DNA from 3 places in the Providencia alcalifaciens genome. Region 2 is predicted to be linked to each of the others. Evidence: predicted binding sites of a transcription regulator. Region 2 holds the regulator's gene; each other region holds the start of a gene.
The links. Region 2 encodes CRP, which controls carbon source genes, mostly activating them, when cyclic AMP is high. Its sites were predicted from a motif close to ATGTGANNNNNNTCACAT; they were not measured.
Positions count from the first base shown of each region.

Region 1: LDO73_RS03000 (NupC/NupG family nucleoside CNT transporter) is a predicted target of CRP. The motif match lies at 2,474-2,491, and genes of this name have one in related genera.
Region 3: epd (erythrose-4-phosphate dehydrogenase) is a predicted target of CRP. The motif match lies at 2,499-2,516, and genes of this name have one in related genera.

Region 1 is NZ_OU659204.1:679,611-684,138, reverse strand. It holds gene deoC (deoxyribose-phosphate aldolase) at 1-566, opposite strand, end outside; gene LDO73_RS03000 (NupC/NupG family nucleoside CNT transporter) at 1,025-2,320, opposite strand; gene LDO73_RS02995 (TatD family hydrolase) at 2,616-3,401, opposite strand; gene LDO73_RS02990 (patatin-like phospholipase family protein) at 3,394-4,470, opposite strand.
Region 2 is NZ_OU659204.1:372,944-377,471, reverse strand. It holds gene LDO73_RS01670 (hydrolase) at 1-434, shown strand, start outside; gene LDO73_RS01665 (YheU family protein) at 431-649, shown strand; gene LDO73_RS01660 (phosphoribulokinase) at 698-1,564, shown strand; gene LDO73_RS01655 (OsmC family protein) at 1,644-2,048, opposite strand; gene crp (cAMP-activated global transcriptional regulator CRP) at 2,372-3,004, shown strand; gene LDO73_RS01645 (hypothetical protein) at 3,218-4,528, shown strand, end outside.
Region 3 is NZ_OU659204.1:852,351-856,878, reverse strand. It holds gene fbaA (class II fructose-bisphosphate aldolase) at 1-139, opposite strand, end outside; gene pgk (phosphoglycerate kinase) at 200-1,363, opposite strand; gene epd (erythrose-4-phosphate dehydrogenase) at 1,467-2,486, opposite strand; gene tkt (transketolase) at 2,824-4,528, opposite strand, start outside.

The DNA of each region.
Region 1 (4,528 bases), 310 kb from region 2:
ATGACTTGCATCATGATTTCTGCGCTTTCTAAAGTGGCATTCACAGGTACTTTACCCGTGGATGTCTTAATAAAATCAGCACCTGCATTGATTGAAATTTCAGACGCTTTACGGATTAGTGCAGCATCTTTTAGCTCGCCAGTTTCAATGATCACTTTCAGTAATACATTTGAGGCTGCGCAAGCATCTTTACATGCTTTCACTAAATCGAAACCGATTTTTTCATTGCCAGCCATCAGTGCACGGTATGGGAATACAACGTCAACTTCATCTGCACCATAAGCAATGGCAGCTTTAGTTTCGGCTAAAGCAATCTCAATATCATCATTACCATGTGGGAAGTTGGTGACGGTCGCAATGCGGATATCTGGTGTTCCTTGTTCACGCAAGGTTTTACGTGCAATAGGAATAAAACGAGGATAAATACAGATAGCAGCGGTGTGGCCTGCTGGGCTTTTTGCCTGATGACATAAGGCGATCACTTTTGCGTCAGTGTCGTCGTCATTTAACGTGGTTAAATCCATCAGGGTCAGTGCGCGTTGCGCTGCTGCTTTTAAATCAGTCATATAACTCTCCAACGATGTTAATTCTTTCAGAACGATACGTTCTTTGTTGGCGAGCGGGCTTGTTCCATAAAGATGCTAGTTAGGTTATCCAAACTCAGCAGCTGAGATCCATCTCACCGCACGATGCCCTAGAGCCAGTTGACTCTATGAACTATCAGTTCCGTGGCAACTTACTGTTACCTATTTGACCACGTAACCGGGGTATTTTATGCGCTACAAATCACATTTATCGACTGAACGTTACATTATTAAATATATATTCGTGAACGATATCACAATTTAACAGGTAATTACTCACTCTTTATCAGCCATTATACAGGCTGCTGCCTTCTCGTCTTAAATTGATTACGTTAAGAATAGTTGAAAAAGTAAGAGTTACGATAAAAACCAGGAAAAGAATATCGCAAAAGAAAATGACAGCGGAAAGACAAATCGCCTTTCCGCTGCAAACAGGGAGATTACATTGCGGTCATTGCAGTCAATGTTAAGAAGAAGCCTGCGATAGTCGCACTCATTAAGTTAGAGAGTGTACCTGCCATCACGGCTTTCATACCTAAACGAGCGACATCACTACGGCGGTTTGGTGCCATTCCACCTAAGCCACCCAGCAAAATTGCTACAGAAGATAAGTTTGCAAAACCACACAGAGCGAACGAAATAATCGCTTTAGTGTGAGCAGACAGAACTTGCTTGCCAGCCGCAATCACATCCGCATCTGCTTTCATATATTCACCGAAGTTCATGAAAGCAACGAATTCGTTCACAACCACTTTTTGCCCAATGAAAGAACCGGCAATTGTTGCTTCGCTCCATGGCACACCAATTAAGTATGCAATTGGAGCAAATACCCAACCTAGTAATAATTCGAGGGATAATTGTGGATAGTTAAACCAGCCACCCACACCACCTAAGATACCGTTAATTAAGGCGATTAATGCGATGAATGCCAGTAACATTGCCCCCACGTTCAGAGCCAGTTGCATACCGGATGCTGCACCCGATGCTGCTGCATCGATGATGTTGGTTGGACGATCTGCTTCAGCTACTAAATCTTTAGCATCCACATCATCTTTAACAACTTCAGTTTCAGGAACCATTAACTTAGCAAACAGTAATCCACCCGGTGCCGCCATGAAGGATGCCGCAATCAGATATTCCATTGGAACACCCATTTGCGCATAACCCGCTAATACTGAACCCGCTACAGACGCTAAACCACCACACATGATGGCAAACAGTTCAGAGTTAGTCATGGTAGAAATATAAGGGCGAACAACCAGAGGTGCTTCAGTTTGACCAACGAAAATATTCGCGGTTGCAGACAGTGATTCAGTTCTTGAAGTTCCCAGTACTTTTTGCAGACCACCACCTAGAATTTTGATGACCAGTTGCATGATGCCGAGATAATACAGGACTGCAATCAGAGATGAGAAGAAGACGATGATAGGCAATACACGGAAAGCAAAGATAAAACCGCCACCGCCAAATAATTCAAACATTTTGTCGGAAACTAGACCACCGAAGATGAAGCTCATCCCGTCTTGACCGTAACCGATAACTTTAGAAACACCGTCGGACATGCCTTGTAAAACGCTACGTCCCGCAGGGGAGTAAAGAACGAATGCGCCGATAGCGACTTGGATTAAAAAAGCACCGCCGACTGTACGAAGTCTAATTGCGCGACGATTGCTGGAGAAGAGAACGGCTATCGCAATAAGCACCGCCATCCCAACAATACTCAAAATGAGTTGCATGGAAGTATCCCTGTTCACTTAATTCTAGGTTAATGTATAAAGAAACTCGCAAGATTCCACGAATCTTAGTTCGATGATTATAACCAGTCATCATTAATAACCCCCAACATTCATCACAAATCCAAAGTGCAATAAGTAACATAAATTCAAATATTGTGACGAAACTCACAATAGAGGATCGGTTTCGTCTGGAAAGGCACTAATGCGATAGTCGAAGAGATAAAAAGCTGAATGGATTTACTCGGATAAATACATAAAATACTTAAGAAATAATTATTAATCGGATAATTATAATCTAAATTAGATTAAATAACGTCCGGCTATTGTTGTAAAGTTGTTGTGCTATTTCATCTGGAGATTCGTGGCGCAGCTCACACAAAGACTGAAATACCCACTGAATACGCTCTGGTCGATTAGGCTCACCTTGAAAACCGGATACAGGCATATCCGGTGCATCTGTTTCAAACACAAGACAGCTTAGCGGGAGTTGAGCCATCACTTGACGGGTTTTACTCGCTCGCTCATAAGTAATTGTCCCGCCTACGCCAATGTAATACCCCAGTTTCACAAAACTTTCTGCTTGAGAAAGGCTGCCAGCAAAACCATGCACTACACCTCGAGCTGGGACTTCATAGCGACGTAACATAGCAACCAATTGATCATGGGTTTTTCTTGAATGCAAAATAACAGGTAAGTCAAACTGCTTCGCTAGCTTCAACTGGCGCTGTAGTAATATTTGCTGCCTTTCAAATTGAGGATCTTCCATATAGAGATCAAGCCCAATCTCTCCTACCGCCACGCATTTCTGGCTTTTACACATCAGAAAATCCGTCAGTTTTTCAAAATGTGATTCTTGAAACTGGCTTAAATATAGAGGGTGAAATCCCATTGCTGCGTGGAGTTGAGAATGCTGATGCGCTAAATTCCAGACGCGCTGAAAGTTATCCTGACTAACCGCAGGAATAATAATATCCGTAATTCCACCTTGCTTCGCGGCTTCTAGGCTTTCAATAAGTGCCTCGCTGAACGGGGGAAAATCAAAATGACAGTGAGTGTCGATAAATCGAATATTATCACTCATGAGCAGGATTGCCTTGCAGGGCGCTAGCACCTACTGCCTCGGCCGTCTTTCCTGCTAATAAAGACTCTCGCTGGTCTTCCATGTGCATCAATTCTAATGAATTGGTGTTCTTAGAAAATCGACTGAAATCAGCATCATTACTCGCAAACTGTTGAGCTAATGCCGCAATAAAGTAACGTCCACAGCGTCGTCCGACATGATAATCTTGGTTTAAGGCACTAATTTTACTGCCTAAAGCACTGCTTTTCAGTGGTGTCGGTGGATATATTTCAAAAATCTGCACGCCATCGGGTGGATTTTCGATAAATTCCTGCGTTTTTCGATAACTCTTCAAGTGAACTTTTAACATTGCTGCCATGCGTTGCAACGCCGAACTATCCCCTTCAAGCCAGCGGGTCATGCGCTTTACCCATTCAGGCGTAAAGTACATTTGAGAAGGTACGGTGCGGATCACAACTATCGTATCCGCCCCACGACGATAAGCTTCCTCGACAGGAATCGCTGCGCTTATCCCTCCATCGTGGTATCGCACGCCGCTAAATTCTACGCCAGTTCGATAAAATCCTGGGATTGCGCTGGAAGCACGAATGATATCCAACCAAGAATCCGCATCAGGCTGTAAAAATGCGGCGGAAAAATCATCGCTACGACTGGCTCCCATATAGAATTCACGGCCAGAATCTAACAATTCAAGCCCTGCATCCATATTAAGTGGAAACTCTTTCGCCGTCGTTTCAATCAACCAATCAAGGTCAATTAAGTTCCCGCCACGAATAAATCGCAGTGGGTTAAAGAAATTAAGATTCGTGGTATAGCGAGTAATAACTCGGCGGGCATATCCGGCTTGACCACAAATATAAGCGGATAAATTTTGGGCTCCTGCGGACGTCCCTATCATCAAATCAAAAGGGTTAAAGTTTTCTATCAGAAATTCATCCAATACACCGGCCGTAAAAATACCACGCTGACCGCCACCTTCGCAGATAAGGGCAGTTTTTCTTCCGTTAATTTCATCAGAAAACGCGAGTGGCTCAATCGTGCCTAAAGTGACTGGAACATGCTTTCCCATAGTAACCCTTTCTCTATATTGACGTGTTTTTAATCAATCCCATTATAAATATGATTAA
Region 2 (4,528 bases):
AGCTCTATCAGCGCTACCTATTAAATGGATTGAAACGTAACGCCACCCGTAAGTTGGTACGTTATCCAGGTTCACTTCCTCTTAATTTGTTGCAGCTTAAACAGTTAAAACGCATTCGTGAATTCGATGATGTGATCACCGCACGTATTCATGGTTTTGATGATGCTGCGGATTATTATCAAAAATGCAGTGCGCTGCCTAAATTATCTCAAATTACTAAGCCAACCCTGATTATTCACGCGAAAGACGATCCGTTTATGGCACCAGAGGTTGTTCCTGATTTGAGCCATTTACCCGAAAATATTGAATACCAAATGACGGAGCATGGTGGACACGTAGGCTTTGTCGGCGGTAGTTTTAGGAAGCCACAAATGTGGTTAGAAACTCGTATTCCTCTGTGGCTAACTGCATATTTGAATGAGCAAAAACCATGATTATTCCGTGGAAAGATCTTGCCCCTGAAACGCTTGAAAACCTTATCGAGAGTTATGTTTTACGCGAAGGAACCGATTACGGAGTTCACGAAAAAAGCTTGCAGGACAAAGTCAATGATGTGAAACGGCAGTTAGTTTCTGGCGAAATTGTGCTAGTCTGGTCTGAGTTACATGAGTCGGTAAATTTCATGCCTAATAACCAGTTTCGCCCGTAGCGCTGTTTCTCAAAAATAGTGGTCATGGCGTAAAACAGGGAGTCCACTATGTCGAAGAAGCATCCGATTATTGCAGTGACGGGTTCGAGTGGCGCAGGAACAACCTCAACGAGCCAAGCTTTTCGTAAAATTTTCCATCAATTAAATATCCGCCCTGCCACCCTTGAAGGCGATAGTTTTCATCGTTATACCCGCCCTGAAATGGATATGGCCATTCGTAAAGCCCGCGAACAAGGACGCCATATCAGTTATTTCGGCCCAGAAGCCAATGATTTTTCTCTACTTGAACAAACCCTAATTGATTATGCCCAAACGGGTGGTGGCCAATCTCGGAAATATTTACATACTTACGATGAAGCGGTGCCTTACGGTCTGCAACCCGGCACATTTACCCCGTGGGAATCGCTACCCGCCAATACCGATGTGCTGTTTTATGAAGGATTACATGGCGGTGTTGTTACCCCTGAGCACGATGTTGCACAACATGTTGATTTACTTGTAGGTGTAGTGCCGATTGTTAACCTTGAATGGATTCAGAAATTGATCCGCGATACCACCGAGCGAGGGCATTCTCGTGAAGCAGTCATGGATTCCGTGGTACGTTCGATGGGTGATTATATTAACTATATTACGCCACAGTTTTCTCGTACTCATATTAACTTCCAACGGGTTCCTACCGTTGACACCTCTAACCCTTTTTCTGCCAAAGCAATTCCTTCACAGGACGAAAGTTTTATCGTTATTCGCTTTAGAGGATTAGAACAGATCGATTTTCCTTATTTATTATCCATGTTAAATGGCTCGTTTATTTCAGCGATAAATACCATTGTAGTACCCGGTGGGAAATTAGGACTCGCGATGGAGCTTATTATGATGCCATTAGTAGAAAAACTAATGAAACAACGAAATGGATAGTTTGAGATTCTAATTAAATAGATAAATAATAAGATGTTTATCTTAATTATCGATAAGCATCTTATTATCAAGAAAACAATTACGGCATTTTAATTTCGAAACTATGAGTCACATTTACCGTTTTTTCTAACATGATAGCAACGGAACAATATTTTTCTGCTGAAAGTTGAACCGCACGCTCCACCACTTTGTCCGTTAATTCACGTCCCGTCACAATAAAATGCAGGTTGATATCCGTAAAATAACGCGGGGCTTCTTCACGACGTTGTGAAGTTAACTTCACTTCACAATCAACAATATCCTGACGACCTTTTTGTAAAATAGAAACCACATCAATCGCACTGCATCCGCCTGCCGCCATTAGAACCATTTCCATCGGACTTGGTGCTTTGTCGCCTGCATTGCCATCCATCATAATTTGATGACCTGATGCTGACTCACCTAGAAAAGAGAGCCCTTCAACCCACTTTACGCGTGCTTCCATTTTTATTCCTCTCGAAAATAGTGATATTTATCGCCACATTGTTCCATATATCTAGATAATGTTATATCAGCATTATTAAGCTGAAGCGATACAGGGGAGACTTTCCGCATTGGATATGATACAAACAATGGTTAGTTGATAGGATTAAGATCAATACTCAACGATTTAATTGATTATATTATACAATTGATATTAATTTGCATTGACCTAGGGCGATATTAATAATGGGTATCAATGTGACTTAATATGCTAAGCTAGACACTTTGAAGTCAGCCTTTCCCTACTTTTCGAAAGGTTGCAATAACATACAGAGGATAACGCTAATGGTTCTCGGCAAGCCACAAACAGACCCTACTCTTGAATGGTTTTTGTCACACTGCCATATTCATAAGTATCCATCCAAGAGCACTCTGATACATCAGGGTGAAAAAGCAGAAACCCTTTACTACATTGTTAAAGGCTCAGTGGCTGTTTTAATCAAAGATGAAGAAGGCAAGGAAATGATTCTCTCTTACTTAAATCAGGGAGATTTCATTGGCGAACTTGGGTTATTTGAAGAAGGGCAAGAACGAACTGCGTGGGTTCGCGCGAAAGTTGCTTGCGAAGTCGCGGAAATTTCTTACAAAAAATTCCGTCAGCTGATTCAAGTCAATCCAGATATTCTGATGCGCCTTTCTGCGCAAATGGCGAGTCGTTTACAAACCACGTCCGAAAAAGTGGGTAACCTTGCATTCTTAGATGTTACTGGTCGTATTGCTCAAACATTATTGAATTTAGCTAAGCAGCCTGATGCGATGACTCACCCAGACGGTATGCAAATCAAAATTACTCGTCAGGAAATCGGTCAAATCGTAGGTTGTTCTCGCGAAACTGTCGGTCGTATTTTAAAGATGCTGGAAGATCAAAACTTAATCTCCGCACACGGCAAAACGATTGTTGTTTACGGTACTCGCTGATCCCCTTGTTAGCCTCACCCTTCTTGGTGAGGCTTCTATATTGAAATAGCTTTATACTTCACGTACAAAGCTATTTTTCTCTCAATTAAGATCCTTTATATTCCCCCCTCATTTATATATGTTCATTGATGAGTATCGTTTCTTTATATAATTATAGTTAATTATCAAACTAAGATAGTGGTAACTAAACCATTATTAAGAGTTGACGACACGATGATTAAAAATATCAATCCAAGAAACGAAAGCATCATTAATATCAATGATAATAAAATGATAACCACTTCATCATTATCTAATGAAATAAAAAAAACAAATAATATTAGTTTATGCGTATCTGAAAATAACCACCTACCTAATTTAAATTATCAAAAAAAACATTTTGCCGTATCGACTTGCCATTTTGAACCAAGTGAACAAAAAGAAATTAACCTAATTAAATACTCCCCTCCAGTAGAGAAAATAAAACTTCCCTATAAATACCATGAAGCTATTGAAGTTAATGACCATTTTTTAATTCTTAAATCCCCACGTATTTTTAACCATTTCGTCTCAATAAAAAACGAACCATTTATTAATGAAAAACAGGATGCCGAGCTAATGATAATTGATAAAAAAAGCACTCCAGAAACCAACGCTTTTAAAGAGTTTAATTTAAAACGTTCATCAAACCGATTCTCAAATTTTATTTTAGAAATAAAATCAACACATGAAAAAGGTATTCGATATTTAAAAAATATCTTTAAAAAAAATAATAATGAAAAATTTTTTGTTACCTTTAAAAACATAATTGAAACCCAAAAAAAACATGAAGAAACAATAGAAAACAATGTAATAACTTATCAAAACACCGCTTCGACTCAAAAGATTGAAAATAACCTTAACACGCTAAAATCATTAAAATCCAATCTGGATGAGCAATTAAAAAAAATAGAGACAGACAAAGAAAATGCAATAAAAGCAGATGAAGAGAGAATAAAAAAAGAAGCTGAATCAAGCATGATACAGAAAAATTCTATTTCAAAAATAAAAAATGAGAATAAAACAAAGAGCAGTGATACCGAATTTGAGTTCAATGATGAGCTTGATTGGGATAATGACACTAGTGACTTGCAAGATAATTTACAAAAAAAAATTACCGAGCGCCTCGTTAAATTAGCAATTCCATCAACTCATCAGCTCGATAAATTACTTGTCGATAAAACAGACATGAAGTCAATAAATCGACTTCTTAAAGATATGGATTCACTGAACGAACGAGAAAGTAAACTATTTTCTAGCAATGAAAGCTTAAATTCCAACTCATCTGGCTATTTTTCAGAAACAACGGGGGAATCAGGATATAGTTCAGAAGAAACAACAAAGATGCATATAAAAAATGATCATATTACCACTCAAAAAAATAATGAGTTAAAAAGCAAAAAAGCAGAAAATACAGAGACACCGCAGAAAAAAACATATTTTTTCGTGAAGCCAAAGAAAAAAACATATCAATTTGATGGGAAAATATACCAAACTAAAACATCA
Region 3 (4,528 bases), 480 kb from region 2:
GTACGGCGTTAATTGAATCAGTACCAACACAGTTCACAGCTGGTAATGCAAAGTTATTTTCTTTGGCAACCGCGAAAACTTTCTGTACATCATCACCAGTGATAACACCTGGTTTAACAAAATCAAAAATTTTAGACATGTGAAAAGGTCCTGTGGTGAACAGGCAGCCTACGCTGCCTGTTGTGTATGAACAAATTAATTACGCTTTAGCACGTTCTTCTAGCATCACAACAGCTGGGAGCTTTTTGCCTTCAACGAATTCAAGGAAAGCACCGCCACCAGTAGAGATGTATGAAATCTTATCAGCGATACCAAATAAATCGATCGCCGCTAGGGTGTCGCCACCACCAGCGATTGAGAAAGCGTCACTGTCTGCGATAGCACGAGCAACGATTTCAGTTCCCTTACGGAAGTTAGGGAATTCAAATACGCCCACTGGGCCGTTCCAAAGAATGGTTTTCGCATTCTTCAGAATTTCAGCCAGACGTTCTGCGGATTCATCACCTAAGTCCAGAATTTGCTCATCATCTTTGATGGTGTTGCTGGCTTTCAGGGTTGCTTCAGCAGTTTCTGAGAACTCAGTTGCAACACGAACGTCTGTTGGTACAGGGATCTGGCAATGAGCCAGTAATTTTTTCGCTTCAGGGATCAGGTCAGCTTCATACAGTGAACGACCCACATTGTTACCCTCTGCTGCGATGAAAGTATTCGCGATACCACCACCAACAATCAGTTGGTCAGCAATTTTAGACAGGGAATCTAATACAGTCAGTTTAGTGGAAACTTTAGAACCGCCTACGATAGCAACCATTGGGCGCGCTGGGTTACCTAACGCTTTGCCTAATGCTTCTAATTCGTTGCTTAACAGAGGGCCTGCACACGCAACTGGAGAGAATTTAGCCACACCGTGAGTTGATGCTTGAGCGCGGTGAGCAGTACCGAATGCATCCATAACGTAGACATCACACAGTGCTGCATACTGTTTAGACAGGGTTTCGTCGTCTTTCTTTTCGCCTTTATTGAAGCGAACGTTTTCCAGAACCACTAATTCGCCTTCAGCGATATCAACACCGTTCAGGTAGTCTTTCACCAAACGAACTGGGTTGTCTAATTTTTCTGCCAGATAGTCAACAACAGGTTGCAGTGAAAACTCTTCATTGTACTCACCTTCCGTCGGACGACCGAGGTGGGAAGTAACCATGACTTTAGCACCTTGTTTCAGCGCTAATTCAATTGTTGGTAATGAAGCACGGATACGTGCATCTGAAGTAACTTTACCGTCTTTAACAGGAACGTTTAGGTCCGAACGAATGAAAACGCGTTTACCCGCTAAGTCCAAATCGGTCATCTTAATTACAGACATGGTGAATCCTCTTGTTGATTCTCTATAAAGTTTTCATTAGCGACTGTGCAAGGTGGTCAATAGCGTATTTATCTATTGTGCCTCGCGGTCTGTCAGACGCCAATTAATTTAAACCTGTTGCTGCCATCGCTAGGGTTGTATCTAGCATCCGGTTAGCAAACCCCCATTCGTTATCACACCAAACCAGGGTTTTGATTAAGTTCTTGCCGCTAACTCGTGTTTGCGTGCCATCAATAATCGCACTGTGCGGATCATGATTAAAATCCATCGAGACTAACGGTAGTTCAGTATAGTCTACTATACCACGAAAATGCCCATGCGCGGCGCTCTGTAATAGCTTGTTGACGTTATCAACACAAACATGCGCATCCACAGTGACGCTTAAGTCAATGGCCGTGACATTGGTAGTTGGAACGCGTACAGAAATCGCTTCAAAGCTGCCTTGGAATTTTGGAAAAATTCGCGTGATCCCCGCTGCTAGTTTCGTATCAACAGGAATAATCGACTGACTCGCTGCGCGCGTTCTGCGTAAATCTTTATGGTAGGCGTCAATCACAGGTTGATCATTCATGGATGCATGAATGGTGGTGACTGTGCCCGACTCGATACCAAATGCATCATCCAACACTTTGATGACTGGAATAATACAGTTGGTGGTACAAGATGCATTGGAAACGATGCTATCGCTTCTTTGTAGGCTGTCATGGTTGACGCCATACACAATGGTCGCATCGAGATCATCGGTTCCCGGATGGGAAAAGAGCACTTTTTTCGCGCCGGCTTGCAGATGCTTTAACCCATCTTCGCGAGAGCCATAAACGCCCGTGCAATCTAACACCACATCCACACCTAACTCTTTCCAAGGTAGCTTGCTGATATCCGCTTGATGGAAAAGACGCATGCTGTCATCTCCAACTTGTAGCTGGTCGCCATTGAGGCGAACATCCCACGCAAAGCGTCCGTGACTTGAATCATACTTCAGCAAATGAGCGATACCTTCTGGTTCCGCTAATTCATTGACCGCAACAACGACAATTTCTGCCCGGCGACCTGATTCATATAACGCTCTGAGAACACTTCGACCAATTCGACCGAAGCCGTTTATTGCTACCCTGATTGCCATTCTACACCTTGTATCTGAGCAAAATCACACGGTTGCTAAGGATAACTGACTACCACCAACTCTACTGCTCATTTTAACTGTCAAACATCAAAAGTGTGCTTCACTCGACATTTTTAAAATTTATTTACATTATTCCAAATACAACTGAAACGGTTCAGCTTGTTGAGTTTTAGATTAAGGGATATATTTAGAGAACGCAATAGAAAAACAAGAAACGGTGCACAAAAAAACAACGCCCCAATACCAAACTTGATATTGAGGCGTAAATTAGGTTAATTCACTTTATTTTCAGAGGTGCAGCCGCTTATTCCGAATGCACCTCAAGGTATAAAATGAATTATTTCAGCAGCGATTTTGCCGCTTTAACAGCGTTTTCAACCGTAATACCGAACTCTTTGTACAGCTGATCCGCTGGTGCAGATTCACCGAATGAGTGCATACCAATGATAGCGCCATTCAGACCAGTGTATTTGAACCAGTAATCTGCAATACCCGCTTCGATAGCCACACGAGCACTTACGTTTGCAGGCAGAACAGCTTCACGGTAAGCCGCGTCTTGCTTGTCGAATACATCCGTAGAAGGCATAGAAACCACGCGAACTTTACGACCTTCCGCAGTCAGTTGGTCAGCCGCTTTCACCGCTAATTCAACTTCAGAACCGGTTGCAATAAAGAGAAGCTCAGGTGTGCCTGCGCAATCTTTCAGGATATAAGCCCCTTTCTCGATATTCGCTAATTGCTCAGCGGTACGAGGTTGCTGTTCCAGGTTTTGACGAGAGAAAATCAGTGCACTTGGGCCATCTTTACGCTCAATGGCATATTTCCATGCAACCGCCGATTCCACTTGGTCACATGGACGCCATGTGCTCATGTTTGGAGTCACACGCAGGCTTGCCAGTTGTTCTACTGGTTGGTGCGTTGGACCATCTTCACCCAGACCGATAGAGTCATGGGTATAAACGAAGATGCTGCGAATTTTCATCAGCGCTGCCATACGTACTGCGTTACGTGCGTATTCAACGAACATTAAGAATGTTGCGCCGTAAGGGATGAAACCGCCGTGCAGAGCGATACCGTTCATGATAGCGGACATACCGAATTCGCGAACACCGTAATGGATGTAGTTACCCGCTTTGTCTTCATTCAGAGGTTTAGAGCCAGACCACATGGTTAAGTTACTTGGCGCTAAGTCCGCAGAACCGCCCATGAATTCAGGTAATACTTTACCGAATGCTTCTAACGCGTTTTGAGATGCTTTACGGCTTGCGATGTTCGCAGGGTTTTGTTGCAGGTTTTCAACGAATTTTTTCGCTTCTGCATCAAAGTTCGCTGGCAGTTCACCCGCCATACGACGTTCGAATTCTTTCGCTAATTCTGGATGTGCTTTTGCGTATGCCGCAAATTTTTCATTCCAAGAATGCTGTTTTTCTTTACCCGCTTCGCGCGCATCCCAAGCTTGATAGATATCCGCTGGAATTTCGAATGGACCGAATTTCCAACCCAGTGCTTCACGAGTTGCTGCGATTTCTGCATCACCTAAAGGTGCGCCATGAACCGCTTCGGTGCCTGCTTTGTTTGGTGAACCAAAACCGATAACGGTTTTGCACATAATCAGCGTTGGTTTGTCTGATTGCTTGTGAGCTTCGTTCACTGCAGCGTTGATTTGGTCTGCATTGTGACCATCGATGTCACGAATAACGTGCCAACCGTATGCTTCGAAACGTGCTGCAGTATCATCAGTAAACCAGCCTTCAACTTCACCATCGATAGAGATGCCGTTGTCATCGTAGAATGCGACCAGTTTATTTAATTTCAGAGTACCTGCTAATGAGCACACTTCATGGGAGATACCTTCCATCATACAACCGTCACCCATGAACACATAGGTGTGGTGGTCGACAACGTCATGCCCTGGGCGGTTAAATTGTGCCGCTAAAGTACGTTCTGCAATCGCAAAACCGACTGCGTTTGCAATACCTTGGCCTAAAGGACCAGTAGTGGTTTCAACGCCTGGCGTATAACCATATTCTGGGTGACCTGGG